Labrenzia sp. VG12: one gene and its partner. The protein of the gene in region 1 interacts with the protein of each later gene in a pairwise test. Links are inferred from orthologs where the notes say so. Each region holds a gene or a part of one and is shown on either strand. Other genes may lie near its edges.

What was found.
Region 2: the proteins of CHH27_RS03200 (region 1) and CHH27_RS21930 interact in binary tests that used the Escherichia coli proteins (3 or more experiments, as listed by UniProt). The link is inferred for Labrenzia sp. VG12 from one-to-one orthologs.

What each region holds. Positions count from the first base shown.
Region 1 is NZ_CP022529.1:688,232-694,532, forward strand. Bases 1,458-4,412 are described here. They hold CHH27_RS03200 (ABC-F family ATP-binding cassette domain-containing protein), read right to left. Parts: upstream 3,901-4,412; coding sequence 2,014-3,900; downstream 1,458-2,013. Other genes in these bases: CHH27_RS03195 (HAD family hydrolase), read right to left, coding at 1,458-2,014; CHH27_RS03205 (alpha/beta fold hydrolase), read right to left, coding at 4,024-4,412. Also shown: CHH27_RS03190 (glycoside hydrolase family 5 protein), read left to right, coding at 53-1,243; more of CHH27_RS03195, read right to left, coding at 1,316-1,457; more of CHH27_RS03205, read right to left, coding at 4,413-5,016; CHH27_RS03210 (helix-turn-helix transcriptional regulator), read left to right, coding at 5,236-6,258; CHH27_RS03215 (DUF4344 domain-containing metallopeptidase), read right to left, coding at 6,243-6,301. UniProt on the Escherichia coli protein: Genetic data indicate it may be involved in ribosome assembly or function.
Region 2 is NZ_CP022529.1:4,727,317-4,734,213, reverse strand. What follows is about bases 1,815-5,365. They hold CHH27_RS21930 (2-oxoglutarate dehydrogenase E1 component), read right to left. Parts: upstream 5,003-5,365; coding sequence 2,015-5,002; downstream 1,815-2,014. Other genes in these bases: sucD (succinate--CoA ligase subunit alpha), read right to left, coding at 5,215-5,365; odhB (2-oxoglutarate dehydrogenase complex dihydrolipoyllysine-residue succinyltransferase), read right to left, coding at 1,815-1,949. Also shown: CHH27_RS21940 (LysE family translocator), read right to left, coding at 1-397; more of odhB, read right to left, coding at 438-1,814; more of sucD, read right to left, coding at 5,366-6,120; sucC (ADP-forming succinate--CoA ligase subunit beta), read right to left, coding at 6,456-6,897. UniProt on the Escherichia coli protein: E1 component of the 2-oxoglutarate dehydrogenase (OGDH) complex which catalyzes the decarboxylation of 2-oxoglutarate, the first step in the conversion of 2-oxoglutarate to succinyl-CoA and CO(2).

The DNA of each region.
Region 1 (6,301 bases):
CTGTCTCCGCAAGTACAGATTTTCAATTCCGCCAAAACAGGACCAACACCACATGGCCAAACTGCGCCAAGCAGCTTTCCTGAGCGCGATCCTGAGTCTACCGCTGACAAGTGCCGGTCAGGCCGCAGATCTCATCGGCTTCTGGGACACACAGCAAAAGGGAGGCAACAGTTTTAACGAGCTGACACCCGACAAGGCCTATTTCGAGGCGTTGGCCGGAACAGGCGCGACCTGGGTGCGACTGACCTTCAGCAAATGGAAAGGCGAGGGGCGGGACTTTCTTCTTGGCAATGCCGACAATTATCAGGGCCTGCCGCAGGAAGATGTCGCCAAACTGCGCAAGGCGCTTGATGCCGCGCATTCGGCGGGCCTGAAGGTTGTCATTGTGCCACTCAGCCTGCCGGGGGCACGCTGGTCGCAGCAGAATGACGGCACGTTCGATGACCGGCTCTGGTCCGACCCGGCCTATGCGGACCAGGCCGTCCGGTTCTGGTCGGATGTGGCTGCCGAGTTCAAGGATCATCCCGCGATTGCAGCATACAACATCGTCAATGAGCCCGCCCCTGAAAAGACAACGGGTTTGGCGGAGAATGGTGCCATGAGCGATCTGGTTGCCTGGCAAGAAGAGCAGGTTGACGGTCCCAGGGATCTGGTGTTGTTCTACAACCGGGTCATCGCGGCCATCAGGAAAGAGGACACAGCAACACCGGTGATGGTGGATGCCGGCTATTATGCCAATCCTCGTTCTCTTGCCGCCTGGCCGGACAGGCTCAACGATGAGCGTGTCCTTTATGCCTTTCATATGTATGAGCCTTACGAGGCGACCAGCTCGGGCAACATGAAACGCGAAGAACCCTATCGCTATCCAGGCGTGACAACCCAATATGGCGGCGAGGCGCTCAGCTGGCGCAAGGCGGATGTCGTCGCGCATATCGACAAGGCCTTTGACTGGGCCGAAGAGCAGGGGCTGGCGCCGACCCGGGTTGTTGCAGGTGAATTCGGCTGTATGCGCCGCTGGCAGGATTGTGGCACCTATCTGAAGGACGTGATCGATGCCGTCGACGCCCGCGGTGGCCACTGGGCGTTCTATGCCTTCCGCGAGGAATGGGAGGGCATGGATTACGAACTCCCGCTGTCTTTGAAGCCCGGCCGGTTCTACTGGATGATGGAAGAAGGAAAGAGCGGCGACATTCCGAGGGACGGCAAACTGATGGAGCTGCTGAAAGAAGAGCTGAACGGGTAAGACCGGTCGGATGACCGGCACAACGTCAAAGTGCCGTCTCCAGGGAAGGGGACGGCACGAAGCAGGCGGTGTTTAACTCAACCGGGCCAGCAACTGCGGAACCTTGCCGATATTGTCCAGTCTGAAGAACCGCTCGTGGCCGATCGGCTCGTCGGCCTCTTCAAGGGCCCAGGTCATGTCATAGGGAACGTGTGCGCCATAAGCGCCGGCATTAAGGGCAGGCACAATATCCGACTTCAGGGAGTTGCCGATCATCAGTGCCTGTGCTGGTCCGCTGCCGTGCCTTGAAAACAGGGTCGCATAGGTGGCGTCGGTCTTTTCCGAGACGATCTCGATGGCATCAAAATGGACATCCAGTCCGGACGCCGTGACCTTTCGTTCCTGGTCGAAGAGGTCGCCCTTGGTGATCAGAACAAGCTTGTAATCGCCCTTCACCGCCTTCAGCGTGTCTTCCACGTGAGGGAGGGGTTCCACCGGATGCTTCATCATTTCGCGGCCGGCTTCGAGGATCTCGGCAATCACGTCGGCCGGCACGCGGCGGTCCGTTACCTCGATCGCCGTCTCGATCATCGACAGCGTGAAGCCTTTCACGCCGTATCCGTAATGCAGGACATTCCGGCGCTCGGCTGCCAGCAACCGCTCGGAGAGCTGGCTTTTTTCCGTATAATCCGCAAGCAGATCGGCAAAGCGGTCTTCGGTCAGGCGAAAGACACGCTCGTTGTGCCAGAGCGTGTCATCCGCATCGAAACCCAGCGTGGTAATTTCGGCCATCAGGACACCTCTTCGAATTCGGCGGAGAGTTCCAGCCATTCCTCTTCGGTCTTGACCAGTTTTTTCTCGCAGAAGGCCCGTTCCTTGGCAAACTTGGTTGCCCGTTCCGGTTCTTTTGCAAAGAACTCCGGGTCGGCGAGAGCCTCGTCGAGTCGGCCGATCTTGTCCTGAAGCCGGGCCAATTCCTTTTCCGCCGCGTCGATCTTCTGTTTCAGCGGTTTCAACTGGCTGCGCTTCTGGGCAGCTTCCCGGCGTTTTTCCTGGGCCGAGGCTTTTTCGGCGTCTTCGGCATCCGCCTTGTCGCGGGCCCTTTGCGCAGCCTCCGGTCCCTGCAGGATCAGGCGGCGGTAATCCTCCATGTCGCCATCATATGGCGCGACCTTGCCATCCGCGACGAGCCACAGGCGATCGGCACAGGCTTCCACAAGGTGGCGGTCGTGACTGATCAGCACCACGGCGCCCTGGAACTCGTTCAGCGCCATGACCAGCGCTTCGCGGCTGTCGATATCCAGGTGGTTGGTCGGTTCGTCGAGGATCAGCAGGTGCGGACCGTCGAAGGTGGCGAGCCCCAGAAGCAGACGCGCCTTTTCCCCGCCCGAAAGATCCTTGGCCGGTGTATCCATGCGGTCGGTCGGCAGCCCCATTCGGGCGACACGCGCACGGACCTTGGCCTCGGGCGCTTCCGGCATCAGGGCGCGGACATGAGCCACCGAGTTTTCGGCCGGTTTCAGTTCATCCAGCTGGTGCTGGGCAAAAAACGCGATCTTCAGCTTTGACGCCTTGGTAATCTCGCCGTCCATGGCGCCGAGACGACCGGAAATGAGCTTTGCGAACGTCGATTTGCCGTTGCCGTTTGCCCCCAGAAGCGCGATCCGGTCATCGGTATCGATGTTGAGCGTCAGCCGCGACAGAATTCTGGTGTCGCCATAGCCCGTGGCAACGCCTTCCAGCTTCAGGATCGGTGGTGCCAGTTGGGCTTCCGGATCGGGGAAATGGATGGGTTTGCTGCTTTCATCCGTCAATGCGGCGATCGGCTGCATTTTTTCCAGCATCTTCAGCCGGGATTGCGCCTGGCGGGCCTTGCTGGCCTTGTAACGAAAGCGGTCGACGAAGGCCTGCATGTGCTTGCGCTGGGCATCCTGCTTCTCCTTGGCCTTTTCGGCCAGGATCATCGCTTCGCGCCGCTGACGGTCGAAACTGTCATAGCCGCCGGAATAGTAGGTCAGCTTGCCGCGTTCCAGGTGAACAATGCTGTCCACGGCCTTGTTGAGAAGGTCCCGGTCGTGGGAGATCAACAGAACTTGGTGCGGATAGCGGGAGACATAATTCTCCAGCCAGAGCGTGCCTTCCAGATCGAGATAGTTGGTCGGCTCGTCCAGCAGCAGCAGATCGGGCTCGGAAAAGAGCACCGCAGCCAGGGCAACACGCATGCGCCAACCGCCCGAAAAGGATGAGCAGGGGCGCTGCTGAGCGTCGGCATCAAACCCGAGACCGGAGAGAATGGACCCCGCGCGTGCTTCAGCCGTGTGGGCTCCAATATCTGCAAGGCGGGTGTGGATTTCGGCAATCCGGTCCGGGTCGGTTTCCGTTTCTGCTTCCATGAGCAGCCGGCTGCGCTCGGTATCGGCCGCCAGCACCACTTCCATCAAGGTGTCTTCCGTGCCCGGCGCCTCCTGGGCCACCTGGCCGATCCGGGCTCTCTTGGGGATCTGCACGCCGCCAGTTTCGGTGCCGAGCTCGCCGGTGATGATCTTGAAGAGCGTCGATTTGCCGGCACCATTGCGGCCGACCAGCCCGGTCTTGGCCTTGCCGGGCAGGGTCACGCTGGCCTTGTCGATCAGGAGCCGGTCCCCGATCCGGTAAGTGAGGTCATTGATTTGCAACATGGGCGGGATGTTTGGCGAAGGCTCTCACCGGATGCAAGCGGAATCCTGCTTGAAACCGCGTGGAAACGGCGGGCTGTGGCATCACTGCACTCCTGCCCGCCGCCTTCGTCAAAGAACCGCCTGTCAGGGTGTCAAAAAATCCAATACCTCAGACAGGATACGGCGGTGCTGGCTTGCGCGTTCAACGGAACCTTTGACACAGACGATTTCATCGCCGGGCTCATGTTCTTTCAAAATGGCATATCCTGCCGGTTTGCATTGTCCCATGAAATCGAAATGCCCGGCGCCCTCCAGCTCAACATGATGAACCCTGTCCTGGGGGAGGGACGCGGCAAGTGCGCGGGATTCCCGGTCCTGGTCGAGCATGTCTGCCCTTTCGGCGCCCAGAACGAGGACGGGAATATCGAGGGCGGCAAGGCTTGGCCGCGACAGCACCGGGGTGCCGCCAAGGTCGAGGCTGACAATTTTCTTGACGCGGCTGTCCTTGCGCGAGACCGACATGGCCGCCTGGTCGGCCTCTGTCCTGGCAATGGACCATCCGGTCAGGACCTTGCAGGCAACGGGTTGGTCTTCGCCGGCACATGTGGTCTCGTATCGGGTCTGGTCAAATGTTGCGCCGGCCAGCAGCATGACCGTGAACCCGCCAAGAGAATGGCCGACGGCATGAATGCGGTTGATATCAATTCGGTCCCTGTAAGGACTTTCTTCAATGAGAAAGCTGATCAGGCGGCTGAGGTCGACCGGGCGATCCCAAAGCTTGCGGGTGTGGTCCGGGTCGCGGAGCCAGGAGCTTGTGCCCGGGTGGTTGACCATGGCGACGACATAGCCGCGCCTGGCAAGCTCGGATCCGAGCCAGGACTGGTTGAAGGTGTTGCCGTACATGCCGTGGGATACAACGACCAGCGGAAACGTTCCCTCCGCCGGCGGCCCGTCCGGATCGGCAGGTGCCATTTGCCAGACTTTGCTCTTGTTCGCGATCGGATGAATGTCCGGTGTGCTGGTCGGATACCAGATGTCGCCCGCGAGCGGCCGGTCCTGACGGTTGTCTTCTATGGTGATTTTCGAAACGCCAGGTCCGTAGGGCAGGGCTTCGCCGGCCTGAACGCCGGGTGACATTATCATCGCTCCGACAAGGGATACAGTCAGACAAAACAGGCGCGAAAACCGGAAAGGGTGGTTTGAAGACGGCAACATGAGATCTCCGTTTTGGGGTGCAAGCTGTCTTCATCAGATGCGTGGAAGAAGGCCTGTTGACAATCATGGCAGAGGCGATGTCCTGTCCTGAAACGTGATAAAGGACAGTGTCTTCAATGCGATTTCCGAAGTGGGGCTGACGTGATCAGCATTCCGGTGTCTTTTCTGCTTGCTGGCCTGTTTGCGGGACTTGCCTTTGCAGCGCTGGCCTGGCGGTCCTTGCCGGGGCTTTCGCGTGGCTTGTTTGCCGGTCTGTTCCTGCTCATGGCGCTGGAAGCGTCTCTCGTCGGCATGCGCTTTGCCTATGGCTTTTTCGAATTGCTGGCCGTGCAAAGAACACTTCCGGTCTGGGTGGCACCAGGTCTCTATCTCGCTTTCCGGTCCTTGACCGAGGCTGTCGGCCGTTTCCGGCGCAGAGCCGTTTTTCACGTGATCGTGGCCTGCGTGGTGACGATCGCCATGATGATCCCGGTTCCTGTCAGCGGGTATGTCGATGGCCTGATCGCGGCGAGCTACATGGTCTATACGCTGGCGCTGATCCGGCTGTGGCTGGAGGGGGGCGACTGTTTTTCGCAAGCGCCGACAGCGCTTGGCACACCGCTCAGAAAACTGCTTCTTGTTGCCGTCTTTGCCATGGCAGCAACTCTATTTGTCGATGTCTGGATCGCGCTTCTGTTCGCACAGGCGCAGCAGGATACCGCAGCTCGAGCGGTGTCGCTGGCAAGCCTTCTTTTTCTCGCCATAGCCCTTGCGCTCGTGCTTGTGTCGCTGCGCAAGCGTCCGAAAAAGCGAAAAGCAGATGGCATCGAAAGGGAGGATGAGGCAGACAGCGCCCTGGTTGAAACCGCCAGGAAGGTTCTGACTGACCAGGACCTTTTTCGCGATCCGAGCCTGACCTTGACCCGGCTGGCCCGGCGGGTTGGCGTGCCGGACCGGGACCTCTCCCACGCGATCAATTCCGTCACCGGTGGCAATGTCAGCCAGTTCGTCAATCAGATGCGGCTCGAAGAAGCGGCAAGACTTCTTGTCTCAACGGATGAACCGGTTGCGCGCATCCAGGATCAGGTTGGTTTTCTGACCCGCTCGAACTTCTACAGGGAGTTCCAGAAGGCGTATGGCGACGCGCCGGGCACCTACCGGAAAAAGGCTCAGTCGGCGGCCTGATCCTCGCTCGGCAGGCTCAGATAGATCGACGCAAATCCGCCGA
Region 2 (6,897 bases), 4.0 Mb from region 1 along the record:
ATTGCGGCAGGAAAGCCAGGAAGAAGACCGTCAGTTTCGGATTGAGGATGTTGATCAGAAAGCCGGTGCGCGCGGTCGCAAGGAAGCTCTTGCGCGCACTCTTGTCGGCTTTCAGATCCAGCGGTCCGCTGTCCTTCAGCGTCTGCCAGGCCAGATAGAGCAGATAGGCGACGCCTGCATATTTGACGGCGGTGAACACAAGGGCACTTGTGTGCATCAGGGCGGCGATGCCGACCACAGAGGCCAGGATCGCCGGTATGATGCCGAGCGTGCAGCCGAAGGCGGCGGCAATCGACGCCTGCCGCCCCTTGCCGAGGCCGACGGCCACCGTGTAGACGACCCCGGTTCCGGGGACCAGCACCACGATCAGGGCGGTAATCAGAAATTCCAGGCTCATGATGCGGTCCTTCAGGGTCGTTTCAGGTAGAGGTTCCGGATCAGAGATCCAGAACCAGGCGCTGCGGGTCTTCCAGGCTTTCCTTGACGCGCACCAGGAAGGTCACGGCTTCCTTGCCGTCGACGATCCGGTGGTCATAGGAAAGCGCCAGATACATCATCGGGCGGATCACCACCTGGCCGTTCACGGCCATCGGGCGTTCCTGGATCTTGTGCATGCCCAGGATGCCCGACTGCGGCGCGTTCAGGATCGGCGACGACATCAGCGAGCCGTAGACACCACCATTGGAGATGGTGAAGGTGCCGCCGGACATGTCCGCCATGCCGAGTTTGCCGTCGCGCGCCTTGCGGCCCAGATTGCCGATTTCCTTTTCGATTTCGGCAATGGACATCTCGTCGGCATCACGCACCACCGGAACCACCAACCCCTTGTCGGTGCCAACGGCAACGCCGATGTGACAGAAGTTCTTGTAGATGATGTCGGTGCCGTCGATCTCGGCGTTGACGGCCGGGATTTCCTTCAGCGCGTGGGTCACGGCCTTGGTGAAGAAGCCCATGAAGCCGAGCTTGACGCCGTGCTTCTTCTCAAAGAGGTCCTTGTACTGCTTGCGCAGTTCCATGACCGGACCCATGTCGACCTCGTTATAGGTCGTCAGCATGGCTGCGGTGTTCTGGGCATCCTTCAGGCGGCGCGCGATGGTCTGGCGCAGCTTGGTCATGCGCACGCGCTCTTCGCGCACCTCATCCTGGGCGTTGACCGGACCACGCGGGATGGCTGCCGGAGCCGGCGCGGCAGAGGAGGTTGCACCGGAGGCGATGGCGTTGATGACGTCTTCCTTCAGCACCTGGCCACGCTTGCCGGAACCGGCCACCTGGTCGGCGCTGAGGTTGTTTTCAGCCATCATCTTCTGGGCGGACGGCGCCGCCGGCATCGAGGTGCCTGCAGCAGCGGCCGGTGCCGACGGGGCCGGTGCAGCAGCGGCCGGAGCGGCAGCTGCGGCGCCAGCACCGGACGGATCGATCTGGCAGAGCAGGACACCCGGCTCGACTGTCGTGCCGGTTTCAGCGGCGATCTTGACCACCGTACCGCCAACCGGTGCCGGAACTTCCTGGGCAGCCTTGTCGGTTTCCAGTTCGACCAGCGTGTCGTCGGCCTTGACGGTGTCGCCGACCTTGACGCTCCATTCGCCGACTTCGGCTTCGGTGACGGATTCGCCAGCGCTCGGCGTGACCACGTCGACCAGCTCGGCTTTTGTTGCCGCTTTCGCCTGCGGTTCGTTGTCCTGCCTGGCGGGAGCGGCGGCGGCTGCTCCGGTGCCTTCGGCGATCTGGCCCAGAAGCGCGCCGACCTCGACGGTGTCGCCTTCCTTGACCACGATGCTTTCCAGGACCCCTGCGGCTGGGGCCGGAACTTCAACCGTCACCTTGTCGGTTTCCAGTTCGACAAGCGGCTCGTCCTGGGCAATAGCGTCGCCCGGTTTTTTGAACCATTGTGCGATGGTTGCTTCAGAAACGGATTCACCCAGCGTGGGCACGCGAATTTCGGTTGCCATGGTCGCCTTCTCTTAAAATTACCTGGCCAAATTTTGAGAAGAGGGCCCGAAGGCCCTCTCAAGGATTAGTCTCCGAGCGCTTCTTCGAGGAACGCCTGCAGCTGCGCCAGATGCGCGGACATCAGACCGGTCGCGGTCGAGGCCATTGCATTGCGGCCGGCATAGCGCGGGCGCTGGTGCTTGGCGTCGATCTGACCCAGGACCCACTCGATATACGGCTCGACGAAGAACCAGCTGCCCATGTTTTTCGGCTCTTCCTGACACCAGACCATCTCGGCCTGCGGGAAGCGCGCCAGTTCAAGCATGAGCGCCTTTTTCGGGAACGGGTAGAGCTGCTCGACACGCATCAGGTAGACGTCGTTGATGCCGCGCTTCTCGCGCTCTTCGAAGAGGTCGTAATAGACCTTGCCCGAACACATCACGACCCGCCGGATCTTGTCGTCCGCAACCAGCTTGCCGTCGGCATTGAGGTTGTGGCCCCAGTCGTCCCAGAGCAGCCGGTGGAAGGTCGAATCCGGACCGAGTTCCTCGATCTTCGATACCGCCTTCTTGTGACGCAGAAGCGATTTCGGCGTCATCAGGATCAGCGGCTTGCGGATGTCGCGGCGCAGCTGACGGCGCAGGATGTGGAAGTAGTTGGCCGGTGTCGAACAGTTCGCCACCTGCATGTTGTCTTCCGCGCAGAGTTGAAGGAAACGCTCCAGGCGGGCGGAGGAGTGTTCCGGACCCTGGCCCTCGTAGCCATGCGGCAGAAGGCAGACGAGACCGGACATGCGCAACCACTTGCGTTCGCCCGACGAGATGAACTGGTCGAACAGAACCTGCGCGCCATTGGCAAAGTCGCCGAACTGGGCTTCCCACATGGTCAGCGCCCGCGGCTCGGCCAGCGAATAGCCGTATTCAAAGCCAAGCACAGCCTCTTCCGACAGCATCGAGTTGATGACCTCGTAGCGCTGCTGGTCGGGCGAAATGTGGTTCAGCGGAATGTAGCGGCTTTCGTCTTCCTGGTCGTAGAGCACGGAGTGGCGCTGCGAGAAGGTGCCGCGTTCGCAGTCCTGACCGGACAGGCGGATCGGATGGCCTTCCTTCAGAAGCGACGCGAATGCGAGCGCTTCGGCGGTGGCCCAATCGATGCCCTCTCCGGTCTCGACCATGCGCTCCCGGTGGTTCATGAAGCGCGCAATCGTGCGGTGAATGTTGAAGCCATCCGGCACATGGGTCAGCGCCCGGCCGATTTCCTTCAATTCGTCAACCGGAAGACCGGTTTCGCCGCGGCGCGGATCTTCTTCGTCATCGGCCCGTTTCAGGCCGGACCACTTGCCGTCCAGCCAGTCGGCCTTGTTCGGCTTGAAGGCCTGGCCGCTGTCGAACTCGATGTCCAGATGCTTGCGCCAGTCGGCCTTCATCCGGTCGACTTCTTCCTGGCTCAGAACGCCTTCATTGACCAGGCGCTCGGAATAGAGCTGAAGCGTCGTCGCGTGCTTGCGGATCTTGCGGTACATGATCGGCTGCGTGAACGCCGGCTCGTCGCCCTCGTTGTGGCCGAAGCGGCGGTAGCAGATCATGTCGATGACGACGGGGCGGTGGAACGTCTGGCGGAACTCGATCGCGATCTTCGCCGCGAAGACAACCGCTTCCGGATCATCCGCATTGACGTGGAAGATCGGCGATTCGATCACCTTCGCCATGTCCGACGGATAGGGCGAGGAACGCGAGAATCGCGGGTTGGTGGTGAAGCCGATCTGGTTGTTGATGATCACATGGATCGAGCCGCCGGTGCGGTGCCCGCGCAGGGCGGACAGACCGAAACACTCGGCCACGACACCCTGGCCGGCAAAGGCCGCATCGCCGTGCAGCAGCAGCGGCAGAACCGTGCCGCGATCGACTTCGGTCGTCTCGATGAAGTTGCCGTTTTCGTCCGCTGCGAGCTGGTCCTGCTTGGCGCGGGACTTGCCGAGGACGACCGGGTTCACGATTTCCAGGTGCGACGGGTTCGCCGTCAGCGACAGGTGAACGTTGTTGTCGTCGAAGGTCCGGTCGGAGGACGCACCGAGGTGGTACTTCACGTCGCCGGAGCCTTCCACTTCGTCCGGGGCGTAGGACCCGCCCTTGAACTCGTGGAAAATGGCGCGATGCGGTTTGCCCATCACCTGGGACAGCACGTTCAGACGGCCACGGTGGGCCATGCCGAGCACGATGTCCTTCAGACCCATCTGGCCGCCACGCTTGATGATCTGCTCAAGCGCCGGGATCAGGGCCTCGCCGCCATCCAGGCCGAAACGCTTGGTGCCGGTGTATTTGACGTCCAGGAACTTTTCGAAGCCCTCAGCCTCGACCAGCTTGTTCAGGATCGCCTTCTTGCCTTCCGAGGTGAAGGCCACCTGCTTGTCCGGGCCTTCGATGCGCTCCTGGATCCAGGCCTTGGCGGCCGGATCGGAAATGTGCATGAACTCGACGCCAAGGGTCGAGCAATAGGTCCGCTTCAGGATCTCCAGCATCTCGCGGATGGTGGCGTATTCGAGGCCGAGCACGTGATCGATGAAGATCTTGCGGTCCCAGTCGGCTTCGACAAAGCCATAGGAAGACGGGTGCAGTTCTTCATGGTCGCCCTTGCCGGCCAGCCCGAGCGGATCGAGATCGGCGTGCAGGTGACCGCGCATCCGGTAGGCACGGATCATCATCAGGGCACGCACGGAATCGCGCGTCGCCTGATGGACCTCTGTGTCGGAAATCGGCGCGCCCTTGGCTTCCGCCTTCTTCTTCAGCTTGTCGCCGATCTTCTGTTCGATCGGACCCCAGTTGCCGTCAAAGGCGTTGACCAGGTCGCCATTGGCCTCGATCGGCCAGTCCTTGCGTTTCCAGGTTGCCCCGCGTGCTTCCTTCAGGACGGCGTCTTTCTCGTCCTGGAAGGCAGCAAAGAAGTCCCGCCACTCGGCATCAACCGAGTTCGGATCTGTCTTGTACTGTGCGTAGAGGTCTTCGATATAGGCTGCGTTGGCGCCGTAAAGCAACGACGTCAGTGCGAATACGTTGTTCGCTTCCTGCCGTGCCATGTCCTTTAGCGGAGGGCTGCTCCGCCCTTTTTGTTTAGGCGGGCCGATAATATGACCCGCGGCCGGTTCCCTAACATGACCGGTGTCAGGTTGCCCTGTCTCACCAGCCCCTCGAATATTGGGCGCGGCACAATCGGCGCCGCAACCCACCTTTCACCATGCAGCAGAAAACGTAAACAGTTTCCGCTTTCTGCCACAGATAATCCTGGTTTTTAGCCCTTCAAGACTTCGAGAAGAGTCTCGCCGAGCTTTGCCGGAGACGGCGACACCTTGATGCCGGCCTCTTCCATGGCGGCGATCTTGTCTTCCGCACCGCCCTTGCCGCCGGAAATCACAGCACCGGCATGGCCCATGGTGCGGCCCGGAGGCGCCGTGCGGCCCGCGATGAAGCCGGCCATCGGCTTCTTGCGGCCCTTCCTGGCTTCGTCCTTCAGGAACTGCGCTGCTTCCTCTTCGGCCGAACCGCCGATCTCGCCGATCATGATGATCGACTGGGTCTCGTCATCAGCCAGGAACATTTCCAGGACGTCGATGAACTCGGTGCCCTTGACCGGGTCGCCGCCGATGCCGACAGCCGTGGTCTGGCCAAGGCCGGCATTGGTGGTCTGGAAGACCGCCTCATAAGTCAGTGTGCCGGAGCGGGAGACGACGCCAACGGAGCCCTTCTTGAAGATGGAGCCCGGCATGATGCCGATCTTGCATTCTTCCGGTGTCAGGATGCCCGGGCAGTTCGGACCGAGCAGGCGCGAGTTGGACTTGTCCAGCTTGGCCTTGACCTTGACCATGTCGGCCACCGGGATGCCTTCGGTGATGCAGACGATGAACGGAATTTCCGCTTCGATCGCCTCGATGATCGCAGCGCCCGCGCCTGCCGGCGGGACGTAGATCACGGAGGCATCCGCACCGGTGGCTTCCCTGGCTTCGCCAACGGAAGCAAAGATTGGCAGCTGAGCAGCGCTTTCCACGCTGCCCCAGGTCTCGCCACCCTTTTTTGGATGAACGCCGGCGACCATCTTGGTGCCGTAATATTCCAGTGCCTGTTCCGTGTGGAACGTGCCGGTCTTGCCGGTCAGGCCCTGAACGATGATTTTCGTGTCTTTATTGACGAGGATCGACATCTGTCAAATTTCCTTCGTGTTCATGGCACGCTTTCGAAACCAAATGCCTGCGCTGTAAACCGCTAGTGAAATCAGGCAGGACAAGGTGAGATGTGCTGCGAAAAACTGGACGAATGACCGGCCTAGTAACTGAGCTTGGGATGACAGCAGATACCAATGGTACCCGCTAGCGGTTATCCCTAACCCGATTACGAGGGCTGAAAGCCAATCCTCAGTCCTGCCCATTGTACGGACCCGCGCGAGAGCAAATATCAAGATGGACAATATTGCTGAGCTATACAGGGCCATAAAGAGAAGCAGAATCTCACCAAGCAATTTCGAACGTACCTCCGGGCTTAACCCTTGACCGCTTTCACGATTTTCTGGGCGGCGTCGTCGAGATCATCGGCGGCGATCACGTTGAGACCGCTTTCGTTGATGATCTTCTTGCCGAGTTCCACATTGGTGCCTTCCAGGCGGACAACGAGCGGAACCTGAAGGCCGACTTCCTTGACGGCTGCCACCACGCCTTCCGCGATCACGTCGCAGCGCATGATGCCGCCAAAGATGTTGACCAGGATGCCCTTCACGTTCGGATCGGAGGTGATGATCTTGAACGCGGCCGTCACCTTCTCTTTCGAGGCGCCACCGCCAACATCAAGGAAGTTCGCCGGCTCGGCACCGTAGAGCTTGATGATGTCCATGGTCGCCATGGCAAGGCCGGCACCATTGACCATGCAGCCGATGTCGCCGTCGAGAGCGACATAGGCAAGGTCATGCTTGGAGGCTTCGATTTCC